4 regions of the Pseudomonas urethralis genome follow, and region 1 is predicted to be linked to each of the others. Evidence: predicted binding sites of a transcription regulator. Region 1 holds the regulator's gene; each other region holds the start of a gene.
What was found. Region 1 encodes FliA, which starts transcription of late flagellar genes. Its sites were predicted from a motif close to CTAAAGTTTNNNNNNNNNNNGCCGNTAA; they were not measured.
Positions count from the first base shown of each region.

Region 2: a site for FliA is predicted at 1,830-1,857, ahead of L6D64_RS27245 (methyl-accepting chemotaxis protein). Genes of this name have one in related genera too.
Region 3: a site for FliA is predicted at 1,524-1,551, ahead of motA (flagellar motor stator protein MotA). Genes of this name have one in related genera too.
Region 4: a site for FliA is predicted at 1,408-1,435, ahead of L6D64_RS09325 (methyl-accepting chemotaxis protein). Genes of this name have one in related genera too.

Region 1 is NZ_BQIJ01000001.1:246,234-249,417, forward strand. Features, by position in the region: gene L6D64_RS01095 (protein phosphatase CheZ) at 1-433, opposite strand, end outside; gene L6D64_RS01100 (chemotaxis response regulator CheY) at 453-827, opposite strand; gene fliA (RNA polymerase sigma factor FliA) at 935-1,675, opposite strand; gene fleN (flagellar synthesis regulator FleN) at 1,672-2,505, opposite strand; gene flhF (flagellar biosynthesis GTPase FlhF) at 2,599-3,184, opposite strand, start outside.
Region 2 is NZ_BQIJ01000030.1:16,039-19,222, reverse strand. Features, by position in the region: gene L6D64_RS27255 (FecR family protein) at 1-387, shown strand, start outside; gene L6D64_RS27250 (Na+/H+ antiporter family protein) at 392-1,711, opposite strand; gene L6D64_RS27245 (methyl-accepting chemotaxis protein) at 1,984-3,184, shown strand, end outside.
Region 3 is NZ_BQIJ01000005.1:144,397-147,580, forward strand. Features, by position in the region: gene motB (flagellar motor protein MotB) at 1-604, opposite strand, end outside; gene motA (flagellar motor stator protein MotA) at 608-1,459, opposite strand; gene L6D64_RS10515 (HDOD domain-containing protein) at 1,590-3,125, shown strand; gene L6D64_RS10520 (rhodanese-like domain-containing protein) at 3,170-3,184, shown strand, end outside.
Region 4 is NZ_BQIJ01000004.1:337,430-340,613, forward strand. Features, by position in the region: gene L6D64_RS09325 (methyl-accepting chemotaxis protein) at 1-1,340, opposite strand, end outside; gene L6D64_RS09330 (heavy metal translocating P-type ATPase) at 1,495-3,184, opposite strand, start outside.

The sequences.
Region 1 (3,184 bases):
CCAGTTCGCGAAACTCCGGCGCTGCGACTTCACGGCGCATGAAGCGCTGCCAGTCGACGCTCAGGCCTTGTGCCTCGGCTGCCAGCTCGTTGAGCACCGGGGTGCTCTCCTCCACCAGGTCCATGGTGCGGTTGGCCGCACCCTCGGTGAGCTTGACCACATAGGACAGGCGCTCGGTGGCATCGGTGATCTGCGAGACTTCCTCGGCCTGCGGCATGCGCGGGTCGATCTGGAAGCTGACGATCGCGCTGTGCAGCTCACGGGTGAGCTTGCCGACCTCCTGGTACAGGCCACGGTCTCGGGTCTGGTTGAGCTGGTGGATCAGTTGCACGGCATCGCCGAAGTGGCCCTTCTCCAGGCTCGAGACCAATTCTTGCGCGTGCTTCTTGAGGGTCGACTCGAACTCCCCCAATGACGTATTTGATGATTCCATGGCGCCCCCCTGACGTGACTCAGCCGTTGACGCGCTCGAAGATCTTCTCGATCTTTTCTTTCAGCACCTGGGCAGTGAACGGCTTGACCACATAACCATTCACGCCGGCCTGGGCCGCTTCGATGATCTGGTCGCGCTTGGCTTCGGCGGTCACCATCAGCACCGGCATGGTCTTCAAGCGCTCGTGCGCACGTACCTTGCGCAGCAGGTCGATACCGGACATGCCCGGCATGTTCCAGTCGGTCACCAGGAAGTCGTAGTGGCCGCTTTCGAGCATCGGCAGCGCAGTGGTGCCGTCGTCGGCTTCTTCGGTGTTGGTGAAGCCCAGGTCACGCAACAGGTTCTTGATGATCCGCCGCATCGTCGAAAAGTCGTCAACGATGAGGATTTTCATGTCTTTGTTCAAGTAGACCTCCAAGCAGTCTCAAACGCGCTCGGCCCCGAGCGCGCGTATTCATTCAATTCGGTACAACGTGGAAAACGACTGCAACGACCCCCGGCTCAACGCGCCCGCCATTCCCCCAGGCGGCTGCGCAGGCGCGCGGCACACTGGCTGTGCAACTGACTGACACGCGATTCGCTGACCCCCAGCACCTCACCGATTTCCTTGAGGTTCAGCTCTTCGTCGTAGTACAGCGCCAGCACCAGGCGCTCACGCTCCGGCAGGTTGGCGATCGCATCGGTCAGGGCGGCCTGGAAGCGCTCGTCTTCCAGATCGCGTGACGGCTCGACCTGGCTACTGGCGCCGTCCTCGTGCAGCCCTTCGTGCTCGCCGTCCTGCAACAGGTCGTCGAAACTGAACAGGCGGCTGCCCAAGGTATCGTTCAAGATCCCGTAGTAATCATCGAGACTCAATTGGAGTTCGGCAGCAACTTCATGATCTTTAGCGTCGCGGCCAGTTCTTGCTTCCACGGCGCGCATCGCGTCACTGACCATGCGCGTATTACGGTGCACCGAACGCGGTGCCCAATCGCCCTTGCGGACCTCGTCGAGCATCGCCCCGCGGATGCGGATACCCGCGTAGGTTTCAAAGCTGGCGCCCTTGCTGGCGTCGTATTTGTTGGCCACTTCCAGCAGGCCGATCATGCCGGCCTGGATCAGGTCTTCGACCTGGACATTGGCCGGCAGGCGCGCCAGCAAGTGGTAGGCAATGCGCTTGACCAGCGGTGCATAGCGCTCCACCAGCTCGAACTGGGCGTCTTTCGACGCCTTGCTGTACATCTTGAAGCCGCTCGCGTTCATAGCACGGGCCCTGCGCTGGTGGGTTGCACCAGGCGCTCGACGAAGAACTCAAGGTGGCCGCGCGGGTTGGCAGGCAGCGGCCAGCTGTCAACCTTCTGCGCAATGGCCTTGAACGCCAGGGCGCACTTGGAGCGTGGGAAGGCCTCGTACACCGCGCGCTGCTTCTGCACCGCCTTGCGCACGCTTTCGTCGTAAGGCACGGCACCGACGTATTGCAGGGCGACGTCGAGGAAGCGGTCGGTGACCTTGGTCAGCTTGGCGAACAGGTTGCGCCCTTCCTGCGGGCTTTGCGCCATGTTGGCCAGCACGCGGAAACGGTTCATCCCGTAGTCGCGGTTGAGCAGCTTGATCAGCGCGTAGGCGTCGGTGATCGAGGTCGGCTCGTCGCACACCACGAGCAGCACTTCCTGGGCGGCGCGCACGAAGCTGACTACCGAGTCACCGATACCCGCAGCGGTGTCGATCACCAGCACATCGAGGTTGTCGCCGATCTCGCTGAAGGCCTGGATCAGCCCGGCATGCTGCGCCGGGGCCAGGTGCACCATGCTCTGCGTGCCGGAGGCGGCCGGCACGATGCGCACACCGCCAGGCCCCTGCAACAGCACGTCGCGCAGCTCGCAGCGCCCTTCGATGACATCGGCCAGGGTGCGCTTCGGGGTGAGGCCCAGCAATACGTCGACATTGGCCAGGCCAAGGTCGGCGTCCAGCAACATCACCCGGCGGCCGAGTTCAGCCAGCGCCAGGGACAAGTTCACTGAAACGTTAGTCTTGCCGACGCCACCTTTGCCACCGGTGACGGCGATCACCTGTACGGGATGCATGCTACCCATGTTCGTTGTTTACCTTGTCTCGCTTGGACCCAAGCCACACGCGGGGCAAGACTGCCAACCCCGGAATGTAGGTACTTTGCATACGCTTCATCCTCAACCCGCGCGCCGCGGGTTGTGGTAGAGATCAGCGAACATGTCGGCCATCGCCTCTTCGCTGGGCTCGTCCTGCAACTGCACATTGACCGCGCGGGTCACCAGTTGGTGCGGGCGTGGCAGGTGCAGGTCGTCAGGAATACGCGGGCCATCGGTGAGGTAGGCCACGGGCAGTTCATGACTGATGGCCAGGCTCAGCACATCGCCGAGGCTCGCCGTTTCATCGAGTTTGGTCAGGATGCAGCCGGCCAGGCCGCAGCGCTTGTAGCTATGGTAGGCGGCGGTCAGCACCTGCTTCTGGCTGGTGGTGGCCAGTACCAGGTAGTTCTTCGCGGCGATGCCACGCCCGGCCAAGCTTTCCAGTTGCATGCGCAGGGCCGGGTCGCTGGCCTGCAGGCCGGCGGTGTCGATCAGTACCACACGCTTGCGCAGCAGCGGCTCCAGCGCTGCAGCCAGCGATTGGCCAGGGTCGACGTAGGTCACCGGCACATTGAGGATGCGCCCCAGGGTCTTGAGCTGTTCCTGGGCACCGATGCGGAAGCTGTCCATGCTCACCAGGGCCAGGTTCTGCGGGCCGTACTTGAGC
Region 2 (3,184 bases), on a different contig from region 1:
GGTTCGGTGCTGGTCAGCAGCGCGGGCAGTGCTGGCGGCTACCGCCTTGGCCCTGGCATGCAGGCCAGCTACCACACGGGTGATTTCGAGCCGCAACTGGCCGAGAACAGCGACTACGACAACAGCCTGGCCTGGCGCAACGGCAAGCTGGTGCTCGACAACCTGAGCCTGGAGCAGGCCCTGCCGGTGATCAACCGCTACCTCGAGGCCCCGCTGCTGCTGGCCGACCCCGGCACCGGGCGCATCCGCATCAGCGGCATCTACAACACCGGCGAGGTCGAGCGGCTGGTGGACAACCTGCCCAAGGTGTTGCCGGTGTACCTGACCCGCAGCAAGGACGGCAGCACCGTCCTCAACAGCATTTCCCCACCACCCGACAAGGGCTGACGCCTTACAGCGTCATCGCCGCCAGCCAGCCGAACGCCAGCAGCGGCAGGTTGTAGTGAAGGAAGGTGGGGACCACCGTGTCCCAGATGTGGTGGTGCTGGCCATCCACATTCAGCCCGGAGGTCGGGCCGAGGGTCGAATCCGACGCAGGCGAGCCGGCATCGCCCAGGGCTCCTGCAGTGCCGACGATGCATACCGTGGCCAAGGGATCGAAGCCCAGCTGCACGCACAGCGGCACAAAGATCGCAGCCAGGATCGGCACCGTCGAGAACGACGAGCCGATGCCCATGGTCACCAGCAACCCCACCAGCAACATCAGCAAGGCGCCAATGCCCTTGCTGTGGTCGATCCACTGCGCGGAGGCCTCGACCAGGCTTTTGACCTCGCCGGTGGCCTTCATCACATCGGCAAACCCGGACGCGGCGATCATGATGAAACCGATCATGGCCATCATCTTCATGCCCTCGGTGAACAGGTCGTCGGTGTCCTTCCAGCGCACGATCCCCGACAGTGAAAAGATCAGGAAGCCCACCATGGCGCCGATGATCATCGAGTCCAGCCACAGTTGCACGACGAATGCCGCAGCGATCGCCAGCCCCGCCACCAGCAGGGTCAGCGGGTTGTACTGCACGCTGACCTGCTCGACCTGCTCGATGCGCGCCAGGTCGTAGTCGCGTTTCTTGCGGTAGCTGATGAACACCGCCAGCAGCAAGCCAGCCAACATGCCAGCGGCCGGGATGGCCATGGCATGGGTGACGTTGACCCCGCTGACATCGACCCCGGCACGGGCGACGTTGGCCAGCAGGATCTCGTTGAGGAAGATGTTGCCAAAGCCCACCGGCAGGAACATGTACGGCGTGATCAGGCCAAAGGTGATGACACAGGCGATCAGCCGACGGTCGATGCGCAGGCGCGTCAGCACGTACAGCAGTGGCGGCACCAGCAGCGGGATGAAGGCAATGTGGATGGGCAGGATGTTCTGCGACGACACCGCCACCACCAGCATCAGGCCGATCAGCAGCCATTTGACCTTGCCGCCGTTGGCATGGCCCTGCCGGTCGATCATGGTCAGGGCGCGGTCGGCCAGGGCATGGGCCAGGCCCGACTTGGCGATGGCCACGGCGAAGGCACCGAGCAGGGCGTAGGACAGTGCCACCGTGGCGCCGCCACCGAGGCCGCCGTTGAAGGCCTTGAGCGTGCCTTCGATGCCCAGCCCGCCCACCAGGCCACCGGCCAGTGCGCCGATGATCAGGGCGATGACCACATGCACGCGGGACAGGCTGAGTATGAGCATGATGCCGACGGCGGCGATCACTGCGTTCATGGTGTGGGGTTCCTCATAGCGGCAGACAAAAAAGCGCGCACTGTGACGGAGTGGGCGTTGGATGTCAAAAGCGCCATGTTGCGGCGAATTTCGCCGGCATTTTAAATTGAATGTTTGAATAAAGAAAAAAGCGCCAGGGCCGATACAGGGGGAGGCTCAGAGGTGCCTGCCTTCAGGTTTTCAGCGCTCGATCTCCCGGGCGCCAAATACCTCAAGCCAAACACCTCTGAGCCTCACCGCCAAACCCTTACTGCCAGAAAAAGGGACTCCCCATGCCTTTGCGACAACTTTCCATCCAGTGGAAGATCACCCTGCTCGCCGGTCTCTGCCTCGCCAGCATCGTCACCCTGCTCGTCGGCCTTTCACTGTACCGCATGGACCACAGCTCGGACCTGGTCAAGGCCAGCAGCATGCAGATGCTCAGCGAGGCCGCGCAGTCGCGTATCGAGTCGCAAGGTGAGGTCCAGGCCCTGAACATTCGCCGCCAGTTCATGGACGCCTACCAGTACGGTGCAGGGTTCTCGCGCCAGGTCATGTTCTTGCGTGAACAGGCGGAAAAACGTTTCCTCGATGCGTTCGACCTGCGCGAAGACATGACTCGCCAGGTGCGCGCCGCGCTGCAGGCCAACCCCGACCTGCTCGGCCTGTCGCTGGTGTTCGAGCCCAACGCACTGGACAACAAGGACAGCCTGTTCGCCGGCAAAGCCGAGCTGGGCAGCAACGAAACCGGGCGCTTCGCCCTGTACTGGTCGCAGCCACGCGCCGGCCAGCTGACCGCCATGGCGCTGCCCGAACACGACATGGCCAACACCGAGATCGGCCCCAGCGGCCAACCGGCCAACACCTGGTGGACCTGCCCGCGCAGCACCGGCAAGGTCTGCGTGGTAGAGCCGTACTTCTATGACATCGACGGTCAGCGCGTGCTGATGACCAGCATCGTCTTCCCGCTGGCGGTCAACGGCAAGATCATCGCCACCCTGTCCATCGACATCAACCTCAACAGCCTGCAGGCCTTGAGCCAGGACGCCAGCCGCAGCCTCTACGAGGGCCGCACCACGGTCGGTATCCTCAGCCCGGTCGGCCTGCTGGCCGGCTACAGCGCCGACGCCAGCAAGCTGGCCCAGCGCTTCGACCAGGTCGACCCGCGCCAGGGCGCCGAGCTGGTGCGTAAGCTGGCCACTGGCAAGCTGAACATCGTCCACGACGAGGCACGTCTGAAAGTGCTGGCCGCCTTCGAGCCGGTCCCCGGTGCCCAGCCCTGGGGCGTGCTGCTGGATGTGCCGGAAAATGCCCTGACCGGCCCCGCCGAAGCACTCAAGCAAGAGCTGGACACCCTGAACACCAGCGGCACCCTGCTCGAACTGGGCCTGGGCCTGGCTGCCGCGATCGCCGGCCTGTTGCTGGTCTGGCTGATGGCCCGTGGCGTGACCAGGCCGATCCTCGGCGTGGCGGCGATGCTCAAGGACATCGCCA
Region 3 (3,184 bases), on a different contig from region 1:
GGCCGCTGATGCTGATCTTGTTCGGCACCGCCTTGATGGTGTCGGCCATGGCCAGCAGGATGTCCTCGAAATACGGCTGCAGGCGCGCACTGCCGATGTCGAACATCGGCCGGTTCTCAGCGTCCATGATCTGGATGCGCAGGCCGTCCTGGGTGATCTCGAACAGGATCTGGTCCTTGAACTTCTGCAGCTGCGGGTTTTCCTCAACCTTGTTCTGCAGTTCCTGCAACAGCAGTTCGAGGCGTTCGCGCTCGACCTGTTCGGCCATGGTCTCGACCTGGTCCTTGTCCAGCTGGATGCTGGTATCAGGCGTAGGTTCGGACTTCATTTCCGGGTTGATGGTCTTTTCCGGCGCCATCTGCGGCGAGCCGCCCAGGTCGATGACGTAAGGCGTGCCACTTTCGGAAAAACCGATCGGGTCCTTGAAGTAGCCGGCAATGGCGATCTTTTGTTCAGGCGTAGCCGTGGATAACAGCCACAGCACCAGGAAGAACGCCATCATCGCCGTGGCAAAGTCGGCGAAGGCGATCTTCCAGGCACCGCCATGGTGCCCGCCACCGAAGCGCTTGACGCGCTTGATGATTATCGGCTGATTGTTCTCCATGACTCAGCGACCGCGAACCGCTTGTTCCAGCTCGGCGAAGCTTGGGCGATGCTTCGGATACAGCACCTTGCGCCCGAACTCGACGGCCAGCGAAGGCGGCATGCCGGAAGCCGAGGCCACCAGCGAGGCCTTGATCGACTCATAGAGATTGAGCTCTTCCTTGGCATCGTGCTCAAGGCACTTGGCCAGCGGGCCGAAGAAACCATAGGCGGCGAGAATACCGAAGAAGGTACCGACCAGCGCCGCACCGACGTGCAGGCCGATCGACTTCTGGTCACCATCACCCAGCGATGCCATGGTCACCACGATACCCAATACCGCCGCGACGATACCGAAGCCGGGCATGCCATCGGCGATGCCGCTGACGGCGTGAGACGGGTGCTCGAGCTCTTCCTTCATGCTCAGCAGCTCCATGTCGAACAGGCCTTCGAGCTCATGGGGCGCCATGTTGCCGGTGGACATGATGCGCAGGTAGTCGCAGATGAACGCGGTCATGCGCTCATCGCCCAGCACTGCCGGGTACTTGGCGAAGATCGGGCTGGCGGCGGCGTCTTCGATATCGCTCTCGATCGCCATCATGCCTTCGCGGCGGCTCTTGTTGAGGATTTCGTACACCAGGCCCAGCACTTCCAGGTAGAACGTATGGGTGAAGCGAGAGCCGAACATCTTCATCGACTTCTTGATTACATGCATGGTCATGTAACCCGGGTTCGCCTGCATGAAGGCGCCAAAGGCTGCACCGCCAATGATCAGCACTTCGAACGGCTGGATCAGCGCCGCGATCTTGCCGTGGGAGAGTACATATCCGCCGAGCACGCTCGCGAATACGACGATGATGCCGATAATTTTAGCCATAGGATCAAAGCACTTGCTGTCGTGGTCAGGGAGAGGGACGGGAGCTTTAAAACTCTTCTTCTACTTATCGGCAGAACTGCGCCAGACTATAGCCACTCAAAGCGAAAAGCCAGTTCGGACTGATGCCAAAATGCCAATGGAATCCAAGGTGCCCACTCAGAATCCGCGTACCCTAGAGGCCTGGGTCAAGCTGCTTGATGGTGTTCGCGTGCCGGTACCCAAGCAGAGTTACGATCGGGTAATGGCCGCGATCAACGACAGTCGCCGCTCGTTGCGCGACATCGCCGAACTGATGCAGGACAGTCCCGCCCTGGTGCTGTCGGTGATGCGCGAGGCCAACCACCCCGCCAACGCCAGCCAGGCCGAACCGGCTGAAAGCCTGGAAATTGCCCTGAACCGCCTGGGCCTGGCACGTAGCAGGGAACTGCTGATGCGCCTGCCCGCCGTACCGGAAGACGACATCCCGCCGGTGCTGCGCCAATTCCTGTTGATCAGCCAGCATGCCGCACAACAGGCCAGCGGCCTTTTCGCCAGCCGCCTGGCGCGCCTGTGGCAGGAAATCCACTGGGGCAGCCTGCTGTTCCTCGCCCCTCTGTGGCCACTGGCCCTGGCCTACCCCAAGCTGCTTGACGCCTGGGAGCTGCGGGTCATCCACAAGGGCGAAACCGCGGCCGACGTGGAGCAGGAACTGTTCGGCGTGCGCATCTTCGCCCTGTGCCAGGCGATGGCCGAACACTGGCGCCTGCCCAAATGGGTGACCCAAGGCTATCGCCTGCTGCTCGAAGAACGCGACCAACTGGCCTCGGTACTGAGCATCGCCCGTGAAGAAGACCTGCTCAACCAGCAGCATCGCCTGGACGAGGCACCCGGATTGCGCCGCTGGTTCAACGAACCGGCCAACACCGTACTGCTGGCCAACAACCTGGCGCTGGCAGCCCAGGTCGGCTGGGACAACCCTCATTTGTTGCGCTGGCAACTGCTGACCGCGCTCTACCTGCAAACCTCCCTGGAAGACGTGCAGCAGCAGGTGCACCAACAAGCCGCCGCCAGCGCCCGGCGTCACGCCAGGCATGCACTGTTCCACCCCGCCGAAGCGCTGATCTGGCCTTGGCAGCAGCGTCGCCCGCACCCGGACATGCTCACGCCGCCACCACCCTCCAGCGACGACCTCGGCCGCTGGCGCAAGCTGTGCCAGGCGTTGTTGGCGCAGCCCAGCCCGTTCACCAACGCCGTGCACCTGGCTACCCAGGCGCGCGAAGCCATGCTCGCCTGCGGCATGCAGCGCATCATGCTGCTGACGCTGGACCGTGCCAGCGACCACCTGCGCGTGCAGCAGACCGCCGGCCTGCCCCAGGAGGCCGCCGCCATGGACTTGCCCTTGGCGCAGAACAGACTGTTGCAAAAGCTCATGAGCAAAGCCGGCCAATTGCGCCTGACGCCCGACAATCACGCCCAGTTCTCGGCACTGCTACCGGCACCGTTGCAGGCACTGTTCCGCAGTGAGCACCTGCTGCTGCGGTCGCTGGCAGTCAGCGACCAGGTGCTGATGCTGGCCGTGGCCGACCAGGGCGGCAAGCCACTGACCGATGTCAGCGTGCAAGCCTTCGGCAAGACTTCGCAATGTATCGAGCGTGCGTTGGCGGTGTTTGCCAACCGCGGCGCCTGAGCCTTGCGCTACAATCGCCCCTCTTTCCACACTGGAGACCGTGGATGACTGACTTTTCC
Region 4 (3,184 bases), on a different contig from region 1:
GCCTGCATCGAGGCGACCGCCGCCTCGGTCCCCTGCTGCACGCGGCCGATCATCTGCTCGATTTCCTGGGTCGAGGCCTGGGTGCGGTAGGCCAGCGTGCGCACCTCATCGGCCACCACCGCAAAACCGCGCCCGGCATCCCCGGCGCGAGCCGCCTCGATGGCTGCGTTGAGTGCCAGCAGGTTGGTCTGCTCGGACACCGAACGGATCACCTCAAGCACCTTGCCGATATCGCGCACCTGCCCCACCAGCTGCTCGAGATGGCCGCTGCTGGTCTGGATCTCGCGGGTCATGGCCTGGGTGCCATCGATGTTGTCGCTGACCTGCTGACGGCTTTGCTCCGCCAGCTGATTGGATTCATGGGTCGCCTGGGAGGTCGTCACGGCATTGCGTGCGACCTCTTCCACCGCCGTGGTCATTTCGGTGACGGCGGTGGCCGCCTGTTCCAGCTCCTGGCCCTGCTGGCGCAGGTTGTTGGCGCTTTCCTCGGTGACGGCATTCAACGCTTGCGCCGCGTCGGCCAGCTGCCGGGTGCAACTGCTGATCTTGCCCAAGGTATCGCGCTGGCTCTGCTGCATACGCTCCAGTTCATGGAACAGCTGGCCGATCTCGTTGCGTTGCTGAGCCTGCACCGGCACGCTCAGGTCGCCACTGGCAATGCGCTGGAAGTGCCGGCCCGCTTCACGCAATGGGTGCAGCACACGCTGGGCGATGAAGGCCCAGCACAGGCCGGCAAGCAACAATGTCACCGCCAACAACCCCAGGCTCAGCTGTTGCGCACGCTCCAGGCGACGGTCGGATTCCTGCATGATCTGCTGCCCGCGCTCGGTCAAGGCTGCAACCAGTTGCTGGCGCAGCGCCTGCAACCGGCCCATGGCATTGCCAGCATCGGTATTGACCCTGAAATACTGCTCCAGCGAGCGTTGCCGCGTGGCTTCGCGCTGCCCGTCTACCGCCCTGGCGTACTCGGCAAAGGTGGCTTGCAGCTCGCTGGCCACTGCGTGCAGCGCCGGCTCGCGGGTGTTTTCGACGAACTCGTCGACCAGCTTCTGGCTCTTGTCGTTCAGCTCGACCGACATCGCCATGCGCTTGTTCGCACTCTCGTCGTGGCCACCCAGCTGCTCGATGAAGCCCGAAGACACGTTGGCACTGGAGCGGATCGCCATCAGCAGGGCATTGTTCAGCCGGTCCGACTGGTGCGCGGTCCGATCCAGCTCGGTGATCTGCTCGTCGCTGCCCAGCGCCGCCCGCCAGGCACTGACGGTGGAAAACAACAAGGTCAGGCTGAACAACAACAGCACCCAGAACATTCCGGTACGGATCTTCAGGTCGGCAAACATGCGTGCGGTACTCCTTTTGTGCTGGTTGACGCCACTTCGGGTCGAGGTTTCGACGGTGGGTCAGCAGCTATCGGAGTCGCCGCCGCAGGCTTGAGCGCGCCCATACGGTTTGTGTTCGGTGACCGAACAGATGTTGCGTGCCGTGCGCTTAGGGCTAGGGCTTCAGTGCCGGCACCGCGTTGCTCGGCCCGAGCCGTTCGTCATAACGCAACAGGCGCCCGGCGTTGGTCAGCACCAACAGCGTACTGAGGTTGTGCAGCAGCGCGGCGATCATCGCACCGGCTGCACCCAGCAGGCCGAACGCGGCGGCTACCACAATCGCCAAGGTCCAACCCAGGCCGATCAGTACATTCACCTGCAGCGTGCGGCGGCACTGGCGGCTGAGGCGAATGCAGGTGGCCAGGCGCCGCAGGTCGCCGTTGATCAGCACGATATCCGCCGCAGCCAGGGCAATGTCGGCACCGTTAGCCCCCATGGCCACCCCGACCACACCGGCCTTCAGCGCCAGCGAATCATTGATGCCGTCCCCCACCACCAACGGGCGGAAGCCCAGCTGCAGCTCCTGGTTGACGTGGTGCATCTTGTCTTCCGGCAGCGCTTCGGCCACCACGCGCGTCATGCCGACCTGCTCGGCAATGGCTTCGGCGACACGGCTACGGTCGCCGGTCAGCAGCAACTGGCGCTGCAGGCCGAGCTCGCGCAGCTGCTGCATGGCCTCGGCAGACTCTGCCCGCAGGTTGTCGGCCAGCAGCAGCCAGGCGAGGAACTGCCCGTTTCGCGCCAGGCCGGCAATCGGGCCGTCATGCTCGGGCACGGGCGGCACCTGCAGACCGAGCTGGCGGAACAGCTCCGGGCGGCCCAGAGCCGCTTCACCCTCGACCGTGTGCGCCACCACACCAAAGCCCTGGCGTTCCTGGATGTCCAGCAGCGCCAGGTGCTGCTCATGGGGTACCAGCGCCGCCAGGGCGCGGCTGACCGGGTGGCTGCTGGCGGCGCCAAGGCTGGCCGCGAGCTTGACGATTTCGCCCTGCGGCACGGTCGCCGCAGTACCGACCACACTGCGCAGACGCAGGTCGCCGTAGGTCAGCGTGCCGGTCTTGTCGATCACCAGTGACGACAGGTCGGCCAGTTCCTCGAGGAAGGCCGAACCGCGGATCAGGATGCCATGCCGGGCAGCGACGGCTATCCCCGCCACCGCTGTCGCCGGCGCCGACAGCACCAGCGCGCACGGGCAGGCAGCCACCAGCACGGCCAGCATGGCCTGGGCATCGCGGGTGATGAACCAGGTCACGGCGGCAATCAGCAAGACCAGCACCAGGTAGCGCCCGGCGTGGCGTTCGAGCAGCCGGGTGATGGGCGGCTTGGCCTGCTCGGCGCGCTGCATCAGGGCGATGACCTTGCCCAAGGTGGAATCATCGCCCACCCGGGTGACTTCTACCCGCAGCAACCCATCCAGGTTGATCGAACCACCGTGGATATCCATGCCACTGGCGACTTCCAGCGGCACCGCCTCACCAGTGATCGGCGCGGTATCCAGGCTGGCCTGGCCTTGCAGGACGCGGCCGTCGGCCGGCACACGGTCACCGGCGCGCACCTCGACCTGGTCGCCTGGCTTGAGGCTGGCATTATCGACCTCGCGCACCTGGCCATCGGCATCGATCAGCCGCGCATGGCTGCGGGTCAGTTGCCCCAACGCGGCAATGGCCTCTTGCGAACCCAGCACACTGCGCTCTTCGAGCATGTGACCGAAGATCATGATGATCGGCAGCAGCGCCGCCGTGGCCAGGTCGCCGGTCGCCCAGGCGCCCAGCATGGCCAGGGCGATCAGTTGATCGGTGAGGCCA